DNA from 2 places in the Burkholderia stabilis genome. Region 1 is predicted to be linked to the other one. Evidence: riboswitches for the same ligand, from Rfam matches in the RefSeq annotation. Region 1 holds a riboswitch; the other holds the start of a gene.
The links. A riboswitch is a leader RNA that binds a small molecule or an ion and turns the genes downstream of it on or off. The one in region 1 is predicted to bind manganese.
Positions count from the first base shown of each region.

Region 2: another riboswitch for manganese. It lies ahead of BBJ41_RS29675 (sodium:calcium antiporter); the one in region 1 lies ahead of BBJ41_RS07080 (TMEM165/GDT1 family protein).

Region 1 covers NZ_CP016442.1:1,520,182-1,524,610, reverse strand. The annotation lists gene pepN (aminopeptidase N) at 1-327, opposite strand, end outside; gene BBJ41_RS07085 (DUF4136 domain-containing protein) at 514-1,212, shown strand; gene BBJ41_RS07080 (TMEM165/GDT1 family protein) at 1,265-1,837, opposite strand; yybP-ykoY riboswitch at 1,915-2,057, opposite strand; gene guaD (guanine deaminase) at 2,194-3,513, opposite strand; gene BBJ41_RS07070 (hypothetical protein) at 3,510-3,920, opposite strand; gene BBJ41_RS07065 (adenosine deaminase) at 3,948-4,429, opposite strand, start outside.
Region 2 covers NZ_CP016443.1:2,646,552-2,650,980, forward strand. The annotation lists gene BBJ41_RS29665 (efflux RND transporter permease subunit) at 1-881, shown strand, start outside; gene BBJ41_RS29670 (copper-binding protein) at 878-1,252, shown strand; gene BBJ41_RS29675 (sodium:calcium antiporter) at 1,358-2,368, opposite strand; yybP-ykoY riboswitch at 2,449-2,617, opposite strand; partial or broken gene BBJ41_RS29680 (metal/formaldehyde-sensitive transcriptional repressor) at 2,734-3,008, shown strand; gene dmeF (CDF family Co(II)/Ni(II) efflux transporter DmeF) at 3,021-4,031, shown strand; gene BBJ41_RS29690 (DUF1289 domain-containing protein) at 4,034-4,219, shown strand; gene BBJ41_RS29695 (heavy metal sensor histidine kinase) at 4,302-4,429, opposite strand, start outside.

The DNA.
Region 1 (4,429 bases):
CGTCGTATTCTGGTCGGGCGCGCATGCGCTTTCGAGCGTCAGCTCGAACGCATCGGGGACGTTCTCGACGGTCAGCCCGTGCTCGTGCGCGCGCACGGCGCCGTGCGGCGCGCCGTCCAGCCGTGCGCCGAGGAATTCGAGCGCCTCGCCCAGCAGTTCCAGGTGCGGCGCCGGCGCGGCATCCGGATTGCGGCGCACGCGCATCGTATTCCTGACGATCGTGCGGGCCGGTGCGAGATCGAATTCGAGCGCGACGGAATCGATGAGGAAGGCCGGCGGCGTGTAGTCGGCGCGGCGGATCACGGTGGAGGAAGCGTTGTCGGACATGGTCGTCGAGATCGGTGGAGTGGGGGACGGGCCCGCGGCACGGGCCGGGCGAACCGGGCCATTGTACAAAGCCTTGCGGCTGCGTGCCGGGCGAACTTTTTACCGGTTCCGGCAGTCCGCGTATTATCGGCATCCCGTCCGGTTCGCGCGGTGCGACGGATGGGTGACGGATCGACGAGGATCAACATGAAACGCGAATGGATTCAACGCGGTGCGGGCTGGGCGGCGGTGCTGTGCGTGGCGCTGCTGACCGGCTGCACCAGCTACGTGACGACCCAGGTCACGGCCTTCTCCGACTGGAGCGGCAGCGACGCGACACGCACCTATGCGTTCACGCGCACCGATGCGCAGAAAAACAGTATCGAGCAATCGACCTACGAGCCGATCGTCGCGAGCGAGCTGTCCGCGTATGCGTTCCGGCAGGTGCCGCAGGCGCAGGCGCGGTATCTCGTCGGGCTGACCTACACGGTCGGCAGCGATCTCGTGACGGTGCCGCAGCCGGTCTACTACGATCCGTGGTTCGCGCCCGGGCCGTACTGGCGGCGCGGGCCGTGGGGTCCGTGGGGCCCCTGGGGGCCGATGCCGGCCGGCTACGTCGCGCAGACGTATCAGGTGTTCGACTACACGCTCGGCATCCGCATCACCGAGCGCGCAACGGGCAAGGAGGTCTACAACGTGTCCGCGCGTACGACCGGCGACAACGGCACGCTGCTGTATGCGATGCCGTTCCTCGCCCGCAGCGCGCTCGCCGATTTCCCGCTGTCGAACGGCTCGGTCCGTTCGGTCCGGTTGCCGGTCGACAAGCGCGGCGGGCCGGCGGCGCCGGCCGCCAACGAGCGCGCGGTGCCGGCTCCCCCGGCGTCGGGCGCGGCGGTCGCGAAGTAACGCAGCGCCCGCATCGGCGCGGCCGCCCGGCCGCGCCGGCTACATCCGTCCGTCAGACCCCGATACCGAGCAGCGCCAGCGCGCCGAGCACCACGAACAGCACGGCCGCGATCCCGTGCACGAGCTTCGTCGGCAGGCGGTGCGCGAAGCGGTCGCCGAGCAGGATCGCGGGCACGTTCGCGAGCATCATCCCGAACGTCGTGCCGGCCACGACGCCGATATAGTCCTGAAAGCGCGCGGCCAGCGCGACGGTCGCGATCTGCGTCTTGTCGCCCATCTCCGCGAGGAAGAACGCCACGAGGGTCGCGCCGAACACGCCGAGCCGCGAGCGGTTGGCGTTGGCTTCGTCGGCATCGAGCTTGTCCGGCACGAGGATCCACAACCCCATCGCGATGAACGAGAATGCGAGCGCCCAGCGCATGATCGACGGCGTGACGAGCGCGCCGAGCCATTCGCCGAGCGCGCCTGCGAAACCGTGATTGACGAGCGTCGCGACGAGCACGCCGAGGATGATCGGCACCGGCTTGCGATAACGCGCGGCCAGCACGAGGGAAAGCAGTTGGGTCTTGTCGCCGATTTCAGCGAGGGCGACGGCGCCGGTGGAGATCAGGAAGGCTTGGGACACGTGTGGGGTTCCGCGGGCCGATGTTGTGCGTGCGAGCGACGATCCACGGCGCGCCGGGCCCTGATGCGGCGCACTGTGAACCATCGGTCTCGCCAGGCCTAGGTGGCTGCGTCCGCCATGGCCGAACGAACGGCCAAGTCTGTTGACGGACGCCTCCGTCACGATGCGCGCCGTTGGCGCGAGGCATCGAGCGGAGCGGCTACTCCCCAATGAGCGGCGAATTCTAGCACGGCGCGTCGCGCGCGGGAAAGCGGCCTCGCGGCGTGGCGGGAAACACCGGGCGCGTGGCGCCTTCGGCGGCCCGGCATGCGCGGCGGCGGATGCCCGCGCACGCCGGGACGGTGCCCGGCGGGCCGTTACGCGGCTGCGGAGCGGCGTGCGGCGCCGCGTTCGTGGACGAGTGCGCCGGCCGCATAGGTGCGGTACACCGCGCGGTCGTCGCCGAGCAGCGCGAACGCGAACAGCAGTTCCTCGAGCGAATCCGCGCGCTTCGTGCGGCGCGCGAGCAGCGGCGTGGCCTGCGGATCGAGCACGACGAAGTCGGCCTCGGTGCGCGGCTCGAGCGTGCCGACCGTGTCGGCGAGGTCGAGCGCCTGCGCGGCGCCGGCCGTCGCGAGCCAGAACATCCGCGTCGCGGTCAGGTGGTGGCCCGACAGCCGCGCAACCTTGTGCGCTTCGTTCATCGTCTGCAGCATCGAGAACGACGTGCCGCCGCCGACGTCGGTCGCGAGCGTGACGGGCACGTCGTGTTCGCCGGCCTTGTCGAAATCGAACAGCCCGCTGCCGAGGAAGAAGTTCGACGTCGGGCAGTGCGCGACGACGGTGCGCGTCTCGGCCATCCGGCGGCGGTCCTCGTCGTCGAGGTGGATGCAGTGGCCGTACACCGCGCGCGGACGCAGCAGCCCGTAGCGGTCGTAGATGTCGAGATAGCTGCGATGGCCGGGGAACAGCTCGGCCACCCATTTCACCTCGTCGACGTTTTCCGCGACGTGGCTCTGCACGAACACGTCCGGATGGCGGCGCGCGAGTTCGCCGCACGCTTCGAGCTGTGCCTCGGTCGAGGTCGGTGCGAAACGCGGCGTGAGCGCGTACATCTGGCGGCCCTTGCCGTGCCAGCGGCCGATCAGCTCGGCGCTGTCGTCGTAACCCGATTGCGCGGTGTCGCGCAGGAATTCGGGGCAGTTGCGGTCCATCAGCACCTTGCCCGCGATCATCCGCAGGTCGCGCGCGTCGCTCGCCGCGAACAGCGCATCGGCCGACTGCTTGTGCACCGTGCAGTAGACGAGCGCGCTCGTCGTGCCGCAGGCGAGCAGTTCGTCGACGAAGAAGTCGGCGACTTCGCGCGCATGCTCGGGGTCGCCGAACTGGCGCTCGGTCGGGAACGTGTACTTGTCGAGCCACGGCAACAGGCCCGGCGCCGGCGACGCGATCATGTCCGTCTGCGGATAGTGGATGTGCGTGTCGATGAAGCCGGGCACGATCAGCTTGTCGCGCAGGTCATGGACGATCGCGTCGCGCGCGAGCGTCGCGGCGAGCTGCGCATACGGGCCGGCCGCGACGACCTTGCCGTCGTCGACGATCAGGAGGCCGTCGGTCTCGTAGTTCGCGGCCTGGCTCGATTGTGCCGGGTCGCCGTTGAAGGTCAGCAGTTGGGAACGAAAAGCGGTTTGCGTCATGACGAATGGTCCTGCATCAAGGTAAGGCGAACAGAAGAAAGCGAGCGACGCCGCGCGGGCGACGGCATGGATGGCGACGCCCGCGCGGGGGCGGGGCGGCGTTTCGCGAGTGACCGCGCCACGCTGTGTGCGGCACGGCCGGAGGCGATTGCGCGGGCGAACGTGGCGGCCGCCGGCGCGTGACTGCCGGCGAACCTGCCTGCGCTGGCGATCGCGATCGATGCGGCGGCGAACGGCATGGCAAGCCACGGCAGCAGGCGCCGGCGGGCGGCGACGAACAGCTTCGCCGCCACGCGTGCGACGCCCGAGCGGCGCGCGTTCATGCCTGGCGCATACAGACGCACGCGACCCGCCCGGCGCAATGCCGGACCGGAGTTCGCGAAGCGGATGCCGTTGCCGTGTTTCATCTGTCTAGCGCACCTCGATGCCAGCCGTCACGCGGCCTGCCAGTACGCGTCGAGGCGCGCGATCAGCGCGTCGCGTTGCGCCGGTTCGACGAACGACGCCTCGAAGCCGTTGCGGATCACCGCATGGACTTCGGCATCCGTGAGCTGCAGCCCCGCGACCGTCGCGAAGTAGTTTTCGTTGACGTAGCCGCCGAAATAGGCCGGATCGTCGGAGTTGATCGTCACGGCGACGCCGCGATCGAGCAGCGCCTTCAGCGTGTGCTTCGCCATGTCGTCGAACACGCACAGCTTCAGGTTCGACAGCGGGCACACGGTGAGCGCCGTGCGCGTCGCGGCGAGGCGCTCGACGAGCGCCGCGTCCTCGATGCTGCGCACGCCATGGTCGATCCGGTCGACCTTCAGCACGTCGAGTGCTTCATAGATGTAGGCGGGCGGGCCTTCCTCGCCCGCATGCGCGACGAGCTTCAGCCCGAGCGCACGCGCTTTTTCGAACACGCGCGCGAATTTCG
Region 2 (4,429 bases), on a different replicon from region 1:
TCCGCGATTCGCTCGAAAACCTGCGGCAGTTGCCGGTCGTCACCGCGCGCGGCGCGCAGATCCGCCTGGGCGACGTCGCGCGCATCACGATCGCCGACGGCCCGCCGATGATCCGCAGCGAGAACGCGCGCCTGTCCGGTTACGTGTACGTCGACCTTCGCGGCACCGACCTGCGCACGGCGGTTCGCGCGATGCAGCAGGCGGTCGCGCAGCAGGTCGTATTGCCGCCCGGCTATTCGATCGCGTGGTCGGGGCAGTTCGAGTATCTCGAACGCGCGGCGGCCACGCTGCGCACCGTCGTGCCGGTGACGCTCGTCGTGATCTTCGTGCTGCTGTTCCTCACGTTCGGCTCCGCCGCCGACGCGCTGCTGCTGATGTCGACGGTGCCGTTCGCGCTGGTCGGCGGATTCTGGCTCGTGTGGGGGCTCGGCCACGCGGTGTCCGTCGCGACGTCGGTGGGGTTCATCGCGCTCGCGGGCGTGGCCGCCGAATTCGGCGTCGTGATGCTGCTGTACCTGAAGGGCGCGCTGAAGCGCCGGCTCGACGACGGCGAACCGCTGACCGATGCGCTGCTGCTCGACGCGATTCGCGAAGGCGCGGTACTGCGCGTGCGGCCCAAGGCGATGACGGTTGCCGTCGTGCTGGCCGGCCTCGTGCCGATCATGGTCGGGCACGGCGCCGGTTCCGAAGTGATGCAGCGCATCGCCGCGCCGATGGTCGGCGGCATGGTCACCGCGCCGCTGCTGTCGATGTTCGTCATTCCCGCCGCGTGGCTTCTGCTTCAGCGCCGTCGTGTGCGAAGCGCGAGCCGTGCGCGGCATTCCGATGCAGTTCCTCACGGCATGAACGTGCCATCCACCCCAACCGGAGAGTCTCAATGAAGAAGTCGATTGTCACCACCGTTACCGTTACCGTCACCGCGCTCGCGATCGGCGCATTTGCCTTGCCTGCCTTTGCGTCCGGCGACATGTCGGGCATGGACATGTCCGGCATGAAAATGTCGTCCGGCGGTTCGGCCGAATCGAAGGCCGTGCTGACCGATGCCGAAGTGAAGAAGGTCGATGCCGCGACCGGCAAGCTCACGCTGAAGCACGGCGCGCTCGAGAACGTCGGGATGCCGCCGATGACGATGGCGTTCAAGGCGAAGGACGCGGCCATGCTCGAACAGGTTCATGCGGGCGACAAGGTCAAGGTGCGGATCGAGAACGTCAACGGCACGCTGACGATCGTGAAGCTCGTGAAGGCATCCTGATCGTCCGGATGCGGGCGGTGCTGCTTGCCCGCATCAATGCAGTGAAGCGCATCGCGCGGACGCGGTTTTCAAGGCCGCGTCCGCGCGCGTGCGCGTCTGCGCGCTTCAGCGCGCCAGCGTCAGGAACAGATACCCCGCATACCCCGCGCCGTTCGCGAGCAGCGCCCAGATCGCGAGCCCGCGCGTACGGGCATTGATGCGCAGCCAGGCGGCCGCCGCGAGCGTGATGATCACGCCGGTCAGCACTTCGGGGCGCGGCTCCCACGGCGTCAGCATGATGCCGATCGCCGGCAGCAGCGTGCCCTGGAACACCATCGCGCCGGTGATGTTGCCGAACGCGAGCGTGTCCTTCTTGCGGCGAATCCACAGCACGCTGTTGACCTTCTCAGGCAGCTCCGTCGCGATCGGCACGATGATCAGCGACAGCAGCAGCGCCGATACGCCGAGTACGTGCGACACGCCTTCCACGCCGTGAATGAAGCCCTTCGCGCCGCCGACCAGCAGTGCGAGGCCGATGAGCAGCTGCAGCGCGATCGTCGCCAGGTTGGTCGGCAACCCCACGCGCGACAGCAGCATCGCGTGCGGCGCTTCGGTGCCGTGGCCGGCGTCGACGAGCTGGTTCGACGCGCGGAACGTCATCACGACGTACATCACGTAGATGCCGACCAGCATCGCGGCGAGCAGCGCGCGCACCGCCCAGTTGTGATGCGGGACGAACATCGCGACGGTCGCCAGCGAGAACGCGGCGAGGAAGTAGTTCATGTCGCGCACGAAACCCGTGCGTTCGGGCGCGATCGTGCCGCGCAGCCCGCGCGAGCGGATCACGGCGAGCGTCATCAGGAAGGTGGTCAGCGTCGCGAGCATCAGCGGCGCGCCGAGGATCGCGCCGACGCCGATTTCCTCGTTCACTTGCTGGTTCGCCGTGCCGCCGGCCAGCGCGAGCAGCGGCACCATCGTTTCGGGCAGCGCGGTGCCGACGGCCGCGAACAGCGACCCGGTCACGCCTTCGGAAATCTTCAGACGTTCGCCCAGATGTTCGAGCGCATTGGTGAAAACCTCGGCGGCCACGAGGATCACGACCAGCATGAACGCGAGTTCGAGGAACATGAAAGTCATGCGGCACCTCCGCAGGCATGGATGCGGGCGGCGGCAGAGCGCGGGGAGCAGGCGGGGAGGAACATGGGGACTCCGTGGTCGGACGCTGACGAACCATGGCACATCCGCCGACGTCCGACCAGGAACGACGCGATGTGCCCATGGTCTCGCCAAGCCGATCAGGCCGAACGCGCCACGGCCGAAGCCGAGTGTGTTGACGCGTTCGCTTTCCGGGGGACGGAAAGCAGGCTACTCCCCAAAGACGAAGGGCAGTCTAGCCGAGCGAATTTCTTTCGACAAGCCTTCATCTCAAAAAAATATACCCCTCTACCCTATAGGGAAAGCACTTCGGAGATATACTCCCCTTCCCTATACAGGAGCCGTCGATGAGTCATACCGTTCGGGAAAAACAGAAGCTGCTGAACCGCGTGCGCCGTATCAAGGGCCAGGTCGAGGCGATCGAGCGCGCGCTCGGGACGAGCGCGGCTGCAACGAGGTTCTGCAATTGATCACGAGTTGTCGCGGCGCGATGAACGGCTTGCTGGCCGTCGTGCTGGAAGACCACATCCGCGAGCATCTGGTCGATGCGCACGAGTCCGACGCACACGAAGGCAGCGCGACCGAGCAGCTGATCGACGTGGTGCATAGCTATTTCAAGTAATCGGGGCAGAGCATGAATTCTTTCCGGGATGACGCGTTCGGCGCGGGGCATGACCATATCTTCCTCGGCGCGGCACACGAGCAGAACGAGCGGAGGACCTGGATGGTCATCGGCCTGTGCTCGGCAATGATGGTGGCCGAGATCGTCGGCGGCACGCTGTTCGGGTCGCTGGCGCTGGTCGCCGACGGGCTGCACATGTCGACGCATGCGGGCGCGATGCTGATCGCCGCGCTGGCCTATACCTATGCGCGCAAGCATGCCGACGATCCGCGCTTCGTGTTCGGCACCGGCAAGCTCGGCGATCTCGCCGGATTCACGAGCGCGATCGTGCTCGCGATGATCGCGATCCTGATCGGTTACGAGGCGGTTGCGCGTCTGCTGGCTCCGGTGCCCATTCACTTCGGCGAAGCGATTCCGATTGCCGTGCTGGGGCTCGCGGTGAACCTCGCCAGCGTGTGGCTGCTGAGCGGCGGCCATCACCACGGGCACGGCCATCACCATGGGCACGACCACGGTCACGACCACGATCATGGTCACGACGATGATGACCATCACGCGCATCACGATCACGGTTCGCAAACGGCAGCCCATCGCGACCACAACATCCGGTCGGCCTACGTGCACGTGATCGCCGACGCGGCCGTGTCGGTGCTGGCCATCGTCGGCCTGCTGCTCGCCCGTGCATTCGGCTGGGTCTGGATGGATCCCGTCGCGGGCATTATCGGCGCACTCGTCATCGCGAACTGGTCGTACGGGCTGATGCGCGATACGGGCGGCATCCTGCTCGACGTCAACGTCGATCGCAAGCTGGCGGCGCGCGTCCGTCATGCGATCGAGGCGCTTGGCGACAAGGTCAACGATCTTCACGTGTGGCGCGTCGGCCCGGGCCACATGAGCGCGATCGTGTCGGTCGAGACCGTCGATACGATGCGCGACGCGCGTTTCTACCATGGGCTGATCGAGGGTTTCGATGGCGTGTCGCACGTGACCGTCGAAGTGATGACGCCTGCGAAGGTGGCCTGACCGTGGCCGTGAAATCGCCCTGTATCGACCTGTGCGCGTTTGACGGCCGAACGGGTTTTTGTGTCGGCTGCCTGCGCACACGCGACGAGGCGCGCGACTGGAAGAAGCTGACCGACCATCGCCGGCACCAGATATTGAACGACCGCAATCGCCGCCAGGCGAAAATCCGGCGCGAGCCGGGAGAGTGAAGGCGGTCGGCGGCGGCGGTCGTCGTGCCGCGTCTGGTGTCGCACCGGCCGTCATGCCGATGCGACGGGCGACGCAAACGGCTTACCCTTGCGCGCCGCGCGGAAAGTAAAGCGCGAACGTCGTGCGCCCGTCGCGGCTCGCGACCTCGACCTTGCCGCGATGCAGCTCCATGATCGACTTGACGATCGCGAGCCCGAGCCCGGCGTTTC